DNA from 2 places in the Bacillus sp. NPDC094077 genome. Region 1 is predicted to be linked to the other one. Evidence: riboswitches for the same ligand, from Rfam matches in the RefSeq annotation. Region 1 holds a riboswitch; the other holds the start of a gene.
What was found. A riboswitch is a leader RNA that binds a small molecule or an ion and turns the genes downstream of it on or off. The one in region 1 is predicted to bind S-adenosylmethionine.
Positions count from the first base shown of each region.

Region 2: another riboswitch for S-adenosylmethionine. It lies ahead of ACQKNR_RS24365 (MetQ/NlpA family ABC transporter substrate-binding protein); the one in region 1 lies ahead of metI (cystathionine gamma-synthase/O-acetylhomoserine thiolyase).

Region 1 is NZ_JBNNUF010000001.1:757,338-766,270, forward strand. Features, by position in the region: gene metH (methionine synthase) at 1-1,621, opposite strand, end outside; gene ACQKNR_RS03955 (bifunctional homocysteine S-methyltransferase/methylenetetrahydrofolate reductase) at 1,621-3,453, opposite strand; SAM riboswitch class I at 3,525-3,634, opposite strand; SAM riboswitch class I at 3,837-3,946, shown strand; gene metI (cystathionine gamma-synthase/O-acetylhomoserine thiolyase) at 4,193-5,305, shown strand; gene metC (cystathionine beta-lyase) at 5,302-6,465, shown strand; gene ACQKNR_RS03970 (cysteine hydrolase family protein) at 6,635-7,147, shown strand; gene ACQKNR_RS03975 (ArsR/SmtB family transcription factor) at 7,694-7,984, shown strand; gene ACQKNR_RS03980 (class I SAM-dependent methyltransferase) at 8,130-8,933, opposite strand, start outside.
Region 2 is NZ_JBNNUF010000014.1:58,011-66,943, forward strand. Features, by position in the region: gene ACQKNR_RS24345 (DUF3981 domain-containing protein) at 1-600, opposite strand, end outside; gene ACQKNR_RS24350 (MFS transporter) at 679-1,212, opposite strand; gene ACQKNR_RS24355 (FAD-binding protein) at 1,209-2,645, opposite strand; gene ACQKNR_RS24360 (NAD(P)-dependent alcohol dehydrogenase) at 2,846-3,754, shown strand; SAM riboswitch class I at 3,835-3,949, shown strand; gene ACQKNR_RS24365 (MetQ/NlpA family ABC transporter substrate-binding protein) at 4,034-4,846, shown strand; gene ACQKNR_RS24370 (methionine ABC transporter ATP-binding protein) at 4,859-5,899, shown strand; gene ACQKNR_RS24375 (methionine ABC transporter permease) at 5,874-6,542, shown strand; gene ACQKNR_RS24380 (SDR family oxidoreductase) at 6,580-7,353, opposite strand; gene ACQKNR_RS24385 (DUF5068 domain-containing protein) at 7,833-8,933, shown strand, end outside.

The sequences.
Region 1 (8,933 bases):
GTAAGCCAAATGATATGTTACTTACACCTAAAATCGTTAAACATTCTGGTAATGCTTCTTTAATAAGGCGAATTCCTTCTATCGTCGCTGCCGCTGAACCGATATATTCTTCATCACCTGTCCCTACAGGAAACACGAGCGCATCAAAAATAATATCAGACGGGCGTATACCATACTTCTTCGTTAGTAGTTCATAACTTCTTTTCGCAATTTCTATCTTTCTTTCTGCACTAACGGCCATGCCCTCTTCATCAATTGTTCCTACAACTATAGCGGCACCGTATTTCTGAAGAAGCGGTGTCACTTTTTCAAAACGTTCTTCTCCATCTTCTAAATTAATTGAGTTGATAACAGCTTTTCCTTGAATATAAGTAAGGGCTTTTGCCATAACATTTTCATCTGTTGAATCAATCATAATCGGTACTTTTAGCACTTTCGTAACTTCTGCCAAAAATTTTTCCATATCTTCTATTTCATCACGATCAGGGTCCGCCATACAAATATCAATGATATGGGCATTTTTCTTCACTTGTGCTCTTGCCACTTCAGCAGCCTCTTCAAATTTCCCTTCTGCTACTAATCGTTTAAATTTACGCGATCCAATAACGTTTGTTCTTTCTCCAACAAATAACGGTCTCATAGAATCATCGTATTGCAATGCCTCTAACCCACTAATCCCATGCCCTTCTCGTTCATGGTGTTCACGTGGCTTAAGAGATGCTAGCGCTTCTTTCATCGCTCTTATATGTTCTGGCGTTGTACCACAACAACCACCGATAATATTAACCCATCCTTCTTCAGCAAAGCGCTTCACTTTTTCGGCGAGAGAAGATGGAGATTCATGATAATGTCCATCTTCATCCGGAAGACCTGCATTTGGATAACAAGAAATGTAACACTCTGATAAATCAGATAGAGAACGAATATGTTCCCTCATAAACTCAGGACCGGTCGCACAGTTTAATCCAACAGATAACGGCTTCATATGCTCTACTGATAAATAAAAAGCCTCAATTGTTTGTCCTGCCAGAGTCGTTCCCATTGGCTCAATCGTTCCTGAGATCATGATAGGCACAATTTTATTTATTTCTTCAAAAGCTGCTTGAATTCCAATATAAGCGGCTTTCACATTACGCATATCTTGACTCGTCTCAATGAGTAATACATCAACTTCGCCCTTCAATAATCCTCTCGCCTGCCTTGTATAGGCTTCAATTAGTTCTTCAAATGTAACTCCTCCTGTAACACTAATTGCTTTCGTTGTCGGCCCCATCGCACCTGCAACATATACTTCCTTCCCGCTTTCTTTAACAGCTTGCTTCGCCAAAAGTGATGCCTTTTCATTTAGTTCTTCGTCTAAATGAGACAACTCATAATCACTTAATACGATATTCGTCGCCCCAAATGTATTTGTTTCAATAATGTCAGCTCCAGCTTCAATATAAGCTTTATGAATCTTTAAAATTACATCTGGCCTTGTTTCTACTAAATATTCATTACAACCTTCGTACTCTTCTCCCCCGAAATCTTCCGCAGTTAAGTCCTCTTGCTGGATCATTGTACCCATTGCACCATCTAGTATTAAAATGCTATTTTGTAATCTTTCTTCTATACGCTTCATCAATTAATACCTTCTTTCACTTCTTGCTTCTCTCTCACATATTTAACGAGATGCTCTGTAATTTCATATTTTAAAAATGGTGTGATTAAGTATATACCGTTAAAATATTTTAATGTCGTATCAATTAATTCTTGTGAAATACGAATACCTTCCTCAATAGCTGCCTCTTTCGTTTCGTGTCCATCCATTCTCTCTCTTATTTCTTCAGGAAGAGTAATTCCCGGCACCTCAAAATGAAGAAAATCTGCATTCCGCTTACTTACTAATGGCATAATTCCAATAAAGATAGGCTGTTCCAAATGTTTTGTCGCTTCATATACTTCTTCAATTAAAGCGACATCATATATTGGCTGTGTTAAGAAATATTCCGCTCCAGCATCTATTTTTCGTTCCATTCGTTTTACAGCTGCTTTTAAATGTCTTACGTGAGGGTTAAATGCGCCACCTACAGAAAACCTTGTTGCCGGTCCAATTGATTTCCCTAAAATGGAACGTCCATCGTTCATTTCTTTAATCATTTTAATGAGCTCTATAGAGGACAAGTCATATACAGAAGTGGCACCCGGAAAATCACCAACGCGTGCTGGATCACCCGTTAAAGCTAGTACCTCCTCCATACCTAGCGCGGATAAACCTAGTAAATGAGATTGTAGTCCAATGACGTTATGGTCTCTACACGTTAAATGCGTCAATACTGGAATATCGTGCTTCGTTAATAATGCCCCCATAGCCATATTCGAAATACGTGGTGACGCTAATGAATTGTCTGCTAGTGTAATAGCGTCCGCCCCCGCTCTTTTCAGTGCTCTTGCGCCTTCAAAAAAACGCTGCGTATCTAGCGTTTTCGGTGGATCTAATTCCACTACAACTGTCGTTTGTTTCTTTGCCTTCTCTGCGAGAGTGACGTGAGCTTTCGAACGTTTTTCATGTGTATGAACTACTTTTGGTCTTTGAATCGTTTCCTTTTCTATTACAGGTGCAACATTTGCAATAGCACGCTTCATACTTTCAACATGTTCTGGAGTGGTACCACAACAACCACCCAATAACCGAATACCTTGTTCAATAAATTTTGGTGTCATCGCTTCGAAATAGGCCGGACTCCCTTCATATACGTAACGTCCCTCCACATAATTGGGGAGACCTGCATTCGGGTATGCTGACAAATAGCCATTTTGCGGAATCGATATCATTTTAAAAGCTTCCGTCATATGAAGTGGCCCGAGTTGACAGTTCAGTCCAACAACATTTGCACCGTAATCTAAAAGCTGCTTTAATATTTCATTTACATCATTTCCATTTTGAGTCGTACCTGCCTCATGTAACGCTAATTGGGCTACAATTGGAATATTCGTTTGTTTTCGTAACACCTTAACAGCATGGATTAATTCAAACTCATCATAAAAAGTCTCTAATAGTAATCCATCCACCTGTTCTTCTAATAAAGCACCTGCCTGTTCAAGTAGCATAAATTCTCTCTCCATATCAGTCGTTGTAACAGCTCCGATATGTTTCATACCACCAATTGTTCCTAAAATTGCATTTTTTTCTGTAACAGATGCTTTTGCAAGTTTTACTGCCGCTTTATTTATTTGAACAACTTGATTCTCTAATCCATACATACGTAATTTCGCTTCATTTGCCCCATACGTATTTGTTTGAATCACATCTGCTCCAGCAGCTACATATTGTTTATGAATCGATATAATTAAGTCTGGATCAGATATATTCAATTCTTCAAAACTACTTTGCAAACCATGTGAATGCAATAACGTTCCAACCGCACCATCACCTATTACAATTCCTTTTGATAATAAATCTAGTAATTTCACGAATCTCCCCTCATTTCTATCAATATAAAAACCCCCTCTTCACTTTGAAGAGGGGGACATAATTGTTCCGCCTCTTATTATGCAAAACATTCGTTTTGCAGGTATTAGCACCGTTTCAAACATTTCGTTTGAAGGTTGCCGGGTTTCACAGGGCCTTTCCCTCCACCGCTCTCAATAAGAGTTTGTCTATATATTTTATTTATGTAGCTAAAAGGAAATGCGTTCCCCTTTTAACAATGTTTGTTAATTTTTTAATAAATTTAGCATGCACAAATACAAAAGTCAATGACACTTGCGGAAAAATAAAAATTATTTAAAATAGAGTTGCAATTCAATTATCTTTTGATGTAAAGTTAAAACCATAATAAAATTTCATACGAACATTCTTATCTAGAGAGGTAGAGGGACTGGCCCTATGACGCCTCAGCAACCATTAACATTTGTTAATAAGGTGCTAATTCCAGCAAATTGTGAAAGATTTGACAGATGAGAAGAAGACTCTATTCAAACGAAAGCCTTCTTCTTAGAAGGCTTTTTTTATTTTATCCCGCTATTTGAGGGCAGTAAGACTCCCACCTCAAAATTCGGCTGGAGCAAAGAAGTTAGTTGGGAGTCGGACTGCCCGTAAAAGCCCGATTGGTTCAACTAATAATCAGCGGGGGATGAACAAAACCCCCACTGATTAAAGTTTCACTTTATATTCACTTCACTGTTCAATTTAAAAAGGAGGAATTTTCACATGTCAACTATTGAAACAAAACTAGCACAAATCGGAAACCGCAGCGAAACTACAACAGGAACTGTTAACCCGCCTGTTTATTTCTCAACCGCTTATCGTCACGAAGGAATTGGTAAATCTACTGGATTTGACTATTCACGAACAGGAAATCCAACTCGCGGTCTTTTAGAACAGGCAATCGCAGACTTAGAAAGTGGCGAACAAGGTTACGCCTGTAGTTCAGGTATGGCAGCTGTTCTCCTCGTCCTTTCGTTATTCCGTTCTGGAGATGAACTTATTGTATCTGAAGATTTATATGGGGGAACGTATCGCTTATTTTCTGAGCATGAAAAAAAGTGGAATGTTCGATGTAGATACGTAAATACACAATCTATTAAACAAATTGAGCAAGCTATCACAAATGAAACAAAAGCTATTTTCATAGAAACCCCGACTAATCCATTAATGCAAGTTACTGATATCGCAGCTATCGCAACTGTCGCAAAAAGACATGGACTACTTCTTATTGTAGACAACACATTCTACACGCCTTATATACAGCAACCATTAACAGAAGGTGCCGATATCGTACTTCATAGTGCAACGAAATATTTAGGTGGGCATAACGATGTACTAAGCGGACTTGTCGTTGCAAAAGGAAAGGAACTTTGCGAGGAAATCGCTCATTATCATAATGCCTCCGGTGCTGTCCTAAGTCCATTTGACTCATGGCTATTAATTCGTGGTATGAAAACTTTAGCGCTTCGAATGAGACAACATGAAGAAAATGCGAAAGCAGTTGTTGCTTATTTGAACGATGAAGACGGTGTGACAGATGTATTTTATCCGGGTAGAGGCGGTATGATTTCATTTCGTCTACAAGATGAAACATGGATTAATCCATTCTTACAATCTTTATCCTTAATTACATTTGCCGAAAGTCTTGGTGGTGTAGAAAGTTTAATGACTTATCCAGCAACACAAACGCATGCTGATATTCCTGAAGAAATCAGAACGGCAAACGGTGTATGCAATCGTCTTCTTCGATTCTCCGTCGGCATTGAAAATAGTAACGATTTAATTCAAGATTTAAAACAGGCCATTAAATTTGTAAAAGAAGGTGTAAGAATATGAGTTATTCTATAGATACACTCTTACTACACAACCAATATAAACATGATACACAAACCGGGGCTGTTAACGTTCCCATCTATAACACATCAACTTTTCACCAGTTTGATGTAGATACGTTCGGAAAATATGACTATAGTCGATCGGGTAATCCAACTCGTGAAGCTCTTGAAGATATTATCGCTTTATTAGAGGGCGGAACAAAGGGATTCGCCTTTGCATCAGGCATTGCAGCGATTTCTACTGCATTTCTCCTCCTTTCACAAGGCGATCACGTACTCATTTCAGAAGACGTATACGGAGGCACTTACCGAATTATAACTGAAGTACTCTCTCGTTACGGTGTTTCACATACATTTGTTGATATGACAAATGTAGAAGAAATCAAACAAAACATTAAACCAAATACGAAGCTCTTTTATGTAGAAACACCTTCTAACCCACTTTTAAAAGTGACAGATATCCGCGCTGTTTCTAAACTCGCAAAATCTATCGGTGCTCTTACTTTTGTTGATAATACATTTTTGACACCACTATTCCAGAAGCCACTTGATCTTGGTGCCGATGTTGTTCTTCACAGCGCTACAAAATTTATTGCTGGTCATAGTGATGTTACTGCAGGATTAGCAGTCGTAAAAGATGCCGAACTCGCTCAAAAACTTGGATTTTTACAAAATGCATTTGGTGCTATTTTAGGACCTCAAGATTGCTCTCTCGTACTTCGCGGTCTAAAAACATTGCATGTACGTCTCGAGCACTCATCTGCAAGTGCCAATAAAGTTGCACATTATTTGCAAGAGCACGCTAAAGTTCAAAATGTCTATTATCCGGGATTACAAACACATCTTGGTTTTGATATTCAACAATCTCAAGCAACATCAGCTGGAGCTGTTCTATCTTTTACTTTACAGTCAGAAGATGCACTCCGCCAATTTTTATCAAAAGTAAGATTACCTGTTTTTGCAGTTAGTTTAGGAGCTGTCGAGTCGATTCTTTCCTATCCAGCCAAAATGTCACATGCGGCTTTATCACAAGAGGCTCGTGATGAAAGAGGAATCTCTAATTCATTGCTCCGCTTATCAGTTGGCCTGGAAAATGTTAACGATTTAATATCCGATTTCGAAAATGCCCTTTCTTACGTAGAAGAACCTGTAAATGCATAGAGTGAAAAGAAGATATGAAATTAAGTTATCATATCTTCTTTTTATGCTGTCTAACATATTCGTTTTCATGTCTTTTCTTGTTGTATAGTTCATTAAAAAATAAAATCATACTATCTATTTCCAAGTAATGGATTTATTGATATATTAAGAAATAAAAGGGGGAAAAAGAATGGATACTTGTGCAGATATTTTAATCGTTATCGATTTACAAAATGGGGTATGCTATAGCGGTGAGCATTTATTCGATTTACAAAATTTACTTAAAAAAGTAAATAAAAGACTTTCTTCATACAGAAATTCCAATAAACCCATCATTTTTGTTCAACATTGTGATGATGATTTAGTACCAGAAAAGGAACTTTGGGCTATTCATACCGATCTAGATGTTCAAGAACAAGATTTTTTTGTAAGAAAAACGCATGCAAATTCATTTTATAAAACAAACTTAAAAGAGATTTTAGACAAATTATCTGTAAATCGTATTGAATTTTGCGGTGCCCAAACAGAGTACTGTATGGATGCTACAATTAAATTTGCCCACGGACTCGGATACGAAAACTTCATGGTACAAAAAACAACCTCTACGTTAAATAATCCATTTATGTCCGCAAAAGAGACAATTGATTTTTATGAGAATATATGGAACCATAGATTTTTAAAGTTGATAAAAGACGAACTCTAGAATAAAGTGAAGGCTAATAATCAGTGGGGGTTTTACGGGCAACTATCTCCCACCTAACTTCCTCGCATTCGCCGAATTTCGAGGTGGGAGTCTTACTGCCCGTAAATAGCGGGATAAATGACTAATGACTTGATCATTCTAAGATTTATTAGCTACACTCAAGTATTTCATTATCACCATACAGAAACAGATTACATTCAGCTTCTTTTCTTTTTAACCTGCTTTATATTCTATATATAACATTACAATTCCTTTGTCATATTATTTTAAAAATTTTGTATATTCATTTGAAAGAATAAGAAAATCATGATAAAATTGTGTTACAAATATATCTATATCTTTCAATTTTTAAAATGCATCGAAATTTTCACCCAAAAATGTCATTTTACAAAACCGTGCTAATTTATTTATTTTATTTACATCAGGGTCTCTTTTCTTACAATTTCTTTACTTTAGGACTTTTTTTCTGCAACAACTGTTTTCTTTTCTTTAATTTTTTGGTATGTATAGTATGGTATAACAGCTCACACGGAGGTGGAAAAGAACATGTTAGAAACCTTTCAAAAAGAATTAGAACTATATGAAAGTAATGCAGAATTATTGAAAGTACTTGCTCATCCTGTTCGTTTATGTATTGTAAAAGGATTAATCGAGCGTGGTCCAAGCAACGTTTCTACAATGTACACTGGCTTAAACATGCCACAATCTACAATTTCACAGCATTTAGCAAAGTTAAAAAGTGCTAAAATCGTTTCCAGTGAAAGAAAAGGATTAGAAATTTACTACAAAGTAGAAAACGAAACAATTATTCAACTCGTTCGCGTATTATTAGGTTAGGGACTAATAAACAGAGAAAAAGAACGTATTCTATATATTTCATCTCATATCTTTAATATAAATATATATCATGAGAGGAAATATATAATACTACATAAGTCGTATTAAAAAACAAGACACAGAAATATACTGTGTCTTGTTTTTTTCATATTGTTAAATATCGATTCACATGTGAATTCTGCATATCTTTTGTATGTATAACAACATCAAAGACACTCCCTAATCCTCCATTCAAAATCATAGAACGAACTGCTCGATTTTGTTTTTGAGTTTCAGAAAAAGGATTCGTATCTTGATGACTCGTAAGCTGTTCTAATATTCCTGCCGCTAACAAAAACTCAGATTGCTTTTTATGCCATACTGCACTCATTCCTTGAAGGCTAAAAATCTCCTTTAGCTCATCCCAATGAATATGAGTAGTAAGATCCATTTCACCCGGATGTTCTAGAGGATTACGTATTAACTTATGCTTATAATATCCACGTAAACTTCCTTCGTGATGTGCAGGATGCATCCATTCTTCTTTTGTGTAGCCATAGTCAACTGTAATACATATACCTTTTTGAAACCATTTCGCAATTCCTTTTATATACTCTTCCATCGCAATTGGCACTTCAAAACGTTGTCCTTCAGCAATATGAATATTATATTTCAATAAGTATCGACCTATTCTTTTATTTAACGGTCTACATACTTCAGCAAGATTTCCTTCCTCTGTATACGTAATACGTACTTCATACAACATTCCATTTCTCTTCTCAATTACTTCAACAGGAAATGCATCAAATAACTCATTCGAAAAAAGAATCCCTTCGAATGCTTCTCCCATTTCACTATAAGATGTATAATACGACACATTAGAAAATGAGCACAGATTCTCCTGCTGTAATTTTCTATGAAAAGGGCTCAATTCAATCATTGAATAATTTAAATCGATAAAGGTTTCCGG
Region 2 (8,933 bases), on a different contig from region 1:
TGCTTTAAAAAAGCCTGAAACTTCAATCGGCGCTACATATAAAGCCTCACCGTTTACCATTTGTGGCGTTAATTCACCTAGCTCAAAATAAGCTACTTTCGGAATATCTCCAAATACTTTTTTCATCTTATTCTCAGCTGTCTTTGGCGGCACTGTAAACGGCTGATCATTTTCAGTAAATGGCTCTGAAATATCTTTCTCTACCTTCACAACAGAATCATATTTCTTTTGCGAGATTACTATATCGTACAAATAACCAAAATAGCCGTAACTTGCGAGTAAAACAAACATTAGAAGTCCTTTTAACGTACCTTCTAATTTTCCTATCTTCTCTTGTGAAAATAAAACAAGCCCAATTAAAATTGCTACTGCAACAGAATAATGAGTAAGAATTGAATCTGCTCGATCATCAATTAGCCAAAAATATTCATAGATTGCAATACCAATCCAAAATAAAATAGGAATGACTAAAATAGATGATTTTTTACCCTTTACAACCTCCTCATCCCCTTTCTTATCCACCGCTCGAAGTTTATTACTACTGCTTCTTGTCCATGGAATCAAAAACAAAGTGAGAATAGCTAAAACTAAAAATTTTATCAAAGGCAATGTCCCCTTTTCTTTTATCTTCTCCTTAAGTATAACAAATAAAGGGGAATCAGGTAGAAATGGGAATGATTATATTTTTTTACTACTTAACACAAATCCACTTACCATATACAACACTGAGGCAATATAAAAAATCGTACCAATCGTTAAGAAATCCACTAAGTAACCTGTTGCGATAACAGCTACTGCACCACCAATCGATGTCCATACATGGTACTTTCCAATTTCATAACCAGCTTCCTTATGCGCAACCTTTCGCGCTAACGACGTTTTCTCAGTATTACGCTGTACAGCACCTAAAACTCCCATTACAATTTGAAGAATATATACATGCCAAACTTCTGTTGCGATAGGAAAACAAAGCATTAATATAGCCATGGACCAAGCGTATACAATTAATAGCTTTCTATCACCCACTCTATCAGAAATTCTCCCAACTAATGGATATACTAGAGCTGAAGTTAAAGCAAATAAGCCGTATGCCCAGCCAAACTGCGAGAAACTATTTCCAACATTCCGAAGCAATAATATATAAAAGGGAAATACCATACTACCGGCCATCATAATAATGCTTTGTGAAGCTACAAATCTTCTATATGTCATTTGCTATACTCCTTATAAAATAAATTCACAAATCTTTCCTCCGGGTCTACCTCTTTCTTTTTCTGAAGAAATTCATCCATGCGAGGATATGCTTTCTTTAGCTGTTCCTTTGCTGGATAAGAATAGTAAGGTAAATAATAGCTCCCATTATGCTCTAAAGTAACATTAATCATCTTCTGAATGACCACTTTTGTTTTCTTTATTTCCTCTTCAGAGCGCCCTTGATTAATTAGAAGTACAAGCGCAAACATATCATCTTTCGCATAAGATAGCACCGCATTCTCATTCTTTTCTACGTAGCGGATTGTAATGTTAAGAAGGTTTAATTCCTCTTCATTTAAAACACTTCGTAAATCATCTATATACCCTGCAAAACTATCTATTGGTACAAAATACTCTTGTAAAACTTCGGTCAAGTTCGGATTATCATATTCCATAAAAGCACTATCAGATCTCATTACATTATTTCGAGTTTCGTACTTACCATCTGTACGTTCAAAATAACTTCTTTGTATATCCCAAAATGCATTCTTCCCCCAATCACTATAACGCGATAATCCAAGCAAAAATTTTGGTGCAGCTATAATATTTTCTTCTTTTAATTTACTGTACTCTTCCCTCATATTTTGATTTTGTGCCAATGTATAATCCGTTACATACATCTCTTTTAAAAATGAGTTTGGAGCAACAGAAATACGAGCTAAATGCATACGAACATTTTCATCTTTTTTCACTTTCTCTTTGAAATAAGACGCGTATTCTTTATAATCTATCATTCTCGTGTGCATTTCATATAATTCATCATCCGTTAACTTTAGGGTCACATCTAAAATGACACCAAATAATCCGTAACCACCAATGACATATGGGAATAACTCCTTATTCTCTTCCCTGCTTACATTACGTACAGTACCATCTGCCATTAATAGTCGAAATGATTCGACCGTATCAATCAATGCTTCATGACGAATATCACGTCCATGTACGTTTACGCTTAATGAACCACCGACTGTAAAAATATTTTGCGATTGCATAACTTGAACTGCAAGACCGTATGGATTAATTTTCTTCTGAATATCATTCCACGTGACACCGCTTTGGACTGTAATCCGCTTCTTCTCTGGATCAAATTCTAATATTTTATTATATCCTTTCATATCAAGCATCGTGCCGTTCGGATAATACGTCTGCCCGCCTTGGCTGTGTTGCATACCTGCAATGGAAATCTTCTCTCCAGAAACATTTGCATCTTGCACCAGCTTTTTTAATGAACTCTCATCCTCAGCATTTTCCACACGTTTAATCTTTGTTGGAAGCAACTTCCCTACATCGCTCATAATAGGATGATCCAATTGCTCTTTATATGTATGTATAGATGTCGTGAGCAACGCTGTATACGCTACAATTACAACTGCTATCTTTCTTTTTTTCAAATGGCACTCTCCTCGTTTGAAATTCTAACCTCACTAGTACTTCTCTTTATTTTTATTGTAACTACTTTCTTAAAAGGAAAATACTACACTGTAAAAAAGAACTACCTTTCTTTTACTTATTATGAAGTGAAACTATAAGCATGATTTAAAAAGCATTTAAATATGATATAGAGAAAAACAACTTAATTCAGGAGGTCGCTATGAAAGCAATTATTTGCACAAAATACGGGCCACCTAACGTTCTCAAACTTCAAGACGTAAAGAAACCTGATCCTAAAAAGAATGAAGTATTAGTTAAGATTCATGCAACAAGTGTAACAACTGGAGATTGTAGAATGCGAAGCTTTACTAGTCCACTTTTATTTTGGATTCCTATGCGAATTGTATTAGGTTTTAGAAAACCGAGAAACCCTATACTTGGCGTAGAATTAGCTGGAGAGGTTGAGAACATTGGATCGGATGTAACTCAATTTAAAAAAGGAGATTCTGTCTTTGCATTAACTGGACTCCATGCTGGTGCTTATGCTGAATATACATGTGTACATGAAAGTGGGCTAATTACCTTAAAACCAAACAATTTAACATACGAAGAAGCTGCTACTATTCCTTTTGGTGGAACTTCAGCATTACACTTTCTAAGAAAAGGACATATAAGGAAAGGGCAAAAAGTACTTATATACGGTGCCTCTGGGTCAGTAGGGACAGCTGCTGTGCAACTTGCTAAACATTTCGGCGCGACTGTTACAGCTGTTTGTAGTAATTCAAATTTTGATTTAGTAAAATCTTTAGGGGCTGATAACGCAATTGATTATACGAAAGAGGATTTTACTGAACGAGGCGAGCGCTACGATATTATATTTGATGCAGTCGGAAAATATAATAAGTCTCTTTGTACAAGTGCATTAATGCCTAATGGAAAATATGTATCTGTTAATGGAACGATGGCAAAAGTCAGTAAAGACGATATGAACCTACTCAAACAACTAGCTGAAACAGAAAAGCTAAAACCTATTATTGATAGAACTTACCGATTAGAAGAAGTTGCAGAAGCTCATACGTATGTAGAAATGGGCCATAAGAAAGGCAACGTTTCGATTACCTTAAAATAAAATATATTCAGAAAATAACGTTGACAATTCCTTTTGTAAGATTTACTATTAGTACCATATTTAAAAACTACATATACATACTCTTATCAAGAGTGGCGGAGGGACTGGCCCGATGATGCCCGGCAACCGAGCTTATAACGTATAAGCTAAGGTGCTAATTCCTGCAAAACGAGTTTTCGTTTTGGAAGATAAGAGAGGAACCTATTTCGTATATTCGGCACCTCTCTTATTTTGAGAGGTGCTTTTTATTCTGGAACGTATATTAAGGGGGAATTATAGATGAAGAAAGTATTATTGAGCATTGTAAGTGGAGCAGTACTATTATTAGGCGCATGTAGCGCAAATTCAGATAAAGAGGTAAAAACATTAGATGAGAAAAAAATTACTGTCGGTGTAACAGGTGGACCACATGAACAAATTTTTGAAAAGGTTAAAGAAGTTGCGGCAAAAGATGGTCTCGAAATTGATATAAAAGTATTTAATGATTACGTAGCACCAAACGTTTCGTTAGATGAAAAAAGCCTTGATGTAAATAGCTATCAAACGAAATCATATTTAGATGTATTTAAAGCCGAACGCAACATGAAATTAACTGAAGTATTTTCAACAGTAACATTCCCTATGGGCGTATATTCTAAAAGCTTAAAAGATATAAAAGAATTAAAAGAGGGCGACGCAATTGCTGTACCAAATGATCCGACAAATGAACTTCGAGCTTTAAAGTTATTTGAAAAAGCAGGGGTTTTAAAAGTTGATCCAAAGGCTACAGAAAAAGCGACTGCGAAAGATGTAATTGAAAACCAAAAAAATTTAAAGATTGTTGAATTAGAGGCATCTCAATTACCAACACAGCTAAGTGAAGTGAAAGCAGCGGCAATTAATACAAACTTTGCATTAGGTGCAAAATTAAGTCCAGCGAAAGATTCTATTTTCCGCGAGGGAAAAGATTCACCATATGTGAACTGGGTCGTTGTTCGTACTGAAAATAAAGATGATGCTGTCGTAAATAAATTAAAGAAAGCTTATCAATCTAAAGAAGTAAAAGATTTCATTGAGAAAAAATTTGATGGTTCTGTTTTACCGTCTTGGTAGGAGCTGACTATAATGATTGAATTAAAAAATATTTCCAAAGTATTTTCAACAAAAAAGGGGAATGTCGAAGCTCTTAAATCAACTTCTCTTAAAGTGGCAAAGGGCGAAGTATTTGGAATCATCGGATATAGTGGCGCTGGTAAAAGTACATTAATCCGCTGTGTAAATTTATTAGAAAAACCAACGACAGGAAATATCATTGTAAACAATCAAGACTTAACAACTTTGTCGACAAAAGAACTAGCAAAAGCGAGACAAAAAATCGGAATGATTTTTCAAGGATTCAATTTACTTAAAACTGTTACCGTTTATGAAAATATCGCATTACCGTTACGCCTTGCTGGCATTCCAAAAGCGGAAATTGAAAATAGAGTAGAAAAGTATTTACGCATTGTCAATCTTTTCAATCGAAAAGATGCTTATCCGAGCGAACTTTCTGGCGGCCAGAAACAGCGTGTTGCGATTGCTCGTGCACTATCACATGAACCCGAGGTTTTATTAAGTGATGAAGCAACGAGCGCATTAGATCCAGAAACAACCGATTCTATCCTTGATTTGTTATTAAAAATCAATGAGGAAATTGGAATCACGATTTTACTCATTACACATGAAATGAATGTCATCCAGCGTATTTGTGACCGAGTTGCCGTTATGGAGCATGGATCTATAGTCGAAAGCGGGACTGTGAAAGATATTTTCACAAATCCACAACATGTAACAACGAAGAAATTTGTAAATAGCGCATTTGCAGCGAAAATTCCAGAAGAAGTACAAAAAGAATTACAAACTACTGGTGAAATTGTAACACTTTCTTTTATAGGAAATTCTTCAGGAGAACCAGCACTAGCTGTCGCTACAAAACGTTTCCAAGTATATCCTCATATTTTATCCGGTAATATTACGCAGTTAAAATATGAGGCATATGGGAAACTGGTCGTTCATATGCAAGGTGAAAAAAATGAAGTAAACCGTGCTTTATCATTTTTACAAGAGCAAGGGATCATCGTAGAAGGAGGTAGAACAGATTATGGAAAACAAGTCCTTTTTGGATGAATGGGGTAAAGTAATATGGGAAGCAACAATTCAAACATTTCAAATGACATCTATTTCATTACTCATCTCTATCCTTATCGCATTACCACTTGGTGTCACGCTTGTTTTAACAAGACCTGGTGGACAGCGAGAAAATAAAATCATCTATCCTATTCTTAATACAGTTATTAATATCATTCGCTCTCTTCCATTTATCATTCTATTATTCTTCATTTTACCTTTTACAAAGTTTCTAATGGGAACATCCATTGGCGTGCAAGGTGTTATCGTACCACTTGTTGTCTTCACAGCCCCTTATATCGCACGTTTAATGGAGACAGCTTTACTAGAAGTGGATCGTGGTGTTATTGAAGCTTACCAAGCAATGGGAGTCTCTACTATAAAAATCATTTGGCACGTCATGGTTAAAGAAGCACGCCCATCTCTTGTACTCGGATTAACAATCGCAACAATTGGCTTAATTGGCGCAACAGCAATGGCTGGTCTTGTAGGCGCTGGTGGGCTAGGGGACTTGGCATATCGCTTCGGACATTTACGCTATGAACCTGAAGTAATGTATGCAACCGTCTTTATTTTGATTATCCTCGTTCAAGGATTACAGTCTTTAGGGAATGGTGTTGCACGGAGATTAAAGAAAGATTAAAAAAGAAGGTATCTCACCGAAATGAGATACCTTCTTTTTATCTTTTAAATCCACCTTCTGAATGAATAACTTGTCCAGTAATCCACTCTGCTTCTTCACTTACCAAAAACTTAATTAGTCTTGCTGCATCCTTTGGCTCACCAATTCTACCAGAAGGAAACATTGGCTTTAATCCTTGCTGTATCTCTTCATTCATCCATCCTGTATTAGTTGGACCTGGGTTAATTGCATTCACTGTTATTCCTAGGTGGGCCACTTCTGCTGATAACGTACTAGTAAGAGCGTCAATAGCTCCCTTCGTTGTTGCATACGCTAGTTCTCCTGCCATAGGTCCCTTAAATTGCCCCGAAGTAATATTAACAATTCTACCCCCAGACGTCTTCTGAAATCCTCGCGCAAACTGACTACTGAGTAATGTAGTTGCACGGACGTTTACCATATAATGCTTATCCAACTCTTCAACAGTTAAATTAGAAAAATCATTATTAGTAGAGTAAGCTGCATTGTTAATTAATATATCAGGGTATCCTAATTGTTCAGTAGCTTTATTTATAAGCTGCTTTGGTGCATCATTCTGAGTTAAATCCAACTCTATACTCGATACTTTAACACCGTTTTGTATTAACTCTTCTGTTAATTGTATTTGTTCATTTTTCTCAACGCCCCAAGGCATCTCTTTATCATACTCTGTCCAATACGTAAAAAATATATCGTATCCAGCTTCAGCTAACTCTTTACAAATAGCTGCTCCTATACCATCTAGACGACTTACACCTGTAACAACAGCTACTTTATTTTTTAATTGATTCATAATATACTCCTCCAAGTTTAAAGGACGCACATTTTATATGGGAGATATAAATTTCCCCACAAAAAAAGATAGATACATAATGGCATCTATCCTTACCGAAGGAATGACCACGCCAAATATGCAGTCCTTGAATGATTTACAGATAGCTAAATAAACCCTCATGTATGAGAGAAAAAATAATCTATCCAATTGCTAATCATTACAAGTTCATCCACATATCTAGTCTTTGCCCCCTTTTGATATATCTCTATTTCTATCATAGCAATCTGACGCAACGTTTTAAATAATAAAATATTTTTGCACCCTTACAAAAAACAAACACCAATATCCACTAATAAATTTCTCTTATTACCATTAAATTTAAATATTAAAATAATGAAAATAATCAGAAAAATACTGGTAAATAATGGTTTGTTTTCTTATAATAAAACATGGGGCTAATGTGAGAGTTTAGTTTTAAACAAATAGGGGGAAGAAAAATGTCAAAAAGAATAACTTCTTTATTTTCTACAGTAATCGTAGCGGTCTTTCTACTAACTAGCTGCGGTCAAAGCGATACGACAAATAAAGAACAAAAAGAAAATACAACCAAAGAAAGTAAAACAGAAAAAACGGATGCACCGAAAGAAAATAAACCTGAAGAAAAAAAATCCGAAGATAAAAAAACTGAAGATACAACTACCAGCTCAAGCGATTATTCCAAACTTATTTCCTATATGGAAAAAGAAACAGGTGGTAAAACAAAAGTTCTTTTTGAAAATAAGGACCCACAAGTCTATAAAGCTGAAGATGTTTCAGTATCGCTGAATAGTTATACATTAGTTGAATTAAACGGATTCCATACGGACTTTAACATTCCATTTAACCGTCAAACAGAGGGCGGAGTTATTCTTGTGAACTATAGCGTAAAAAATAGTTCAGCTAAAGATATTTATTATATGCCAGCATTGGACATGTCATTTACTGGCGCTCAGAAAGTATATAGTAACTATAAAGATTTAATTCCAAAAGAAGATCAGCTACCAACTAAGCTTGCTCCAACGAATGATTATTTAGTAAAAGCAGGGGAAACCATTTCTGGTTATATCGCTTACCCATTTGGAAAAGATGATTTAGCGAAAATTTCAAGTCTCTCAACAGTCTCAGTCACAGTCCCAACTGCACAAGCTAATAAAGGGAAATTTGATGCCCCAATCGGAAGCCCTGGAAGCTTTTCATTGAGTTTAAATAAACAAGGCGCTGAAAAGGTTGCAACAGATAAAACTTTCTACCAAGATAAAGCTACTGCTAATAACATGGGCGATAAAAAAATGGTAAAGGAGAAATCAAGCATTAATAACAGCCAAGAATTAGGCGCTGTTAAAGTTACATTAGATGGATACCAATTTGCTCAATTCACGCCAAATTCCGTCGAGGCTCCACGATTTGCAAATTTCAAAAACGGTATTGTTCTATTAACAGTAAAATTCAAACTCGATAACAAAGATACACAAGACGTTGCACTATCTCCTATCAGCTCTACATTGAGAGTTAATGATGGTACACAATATACGATTAGCGAAGGCATGCTACTAAATTAC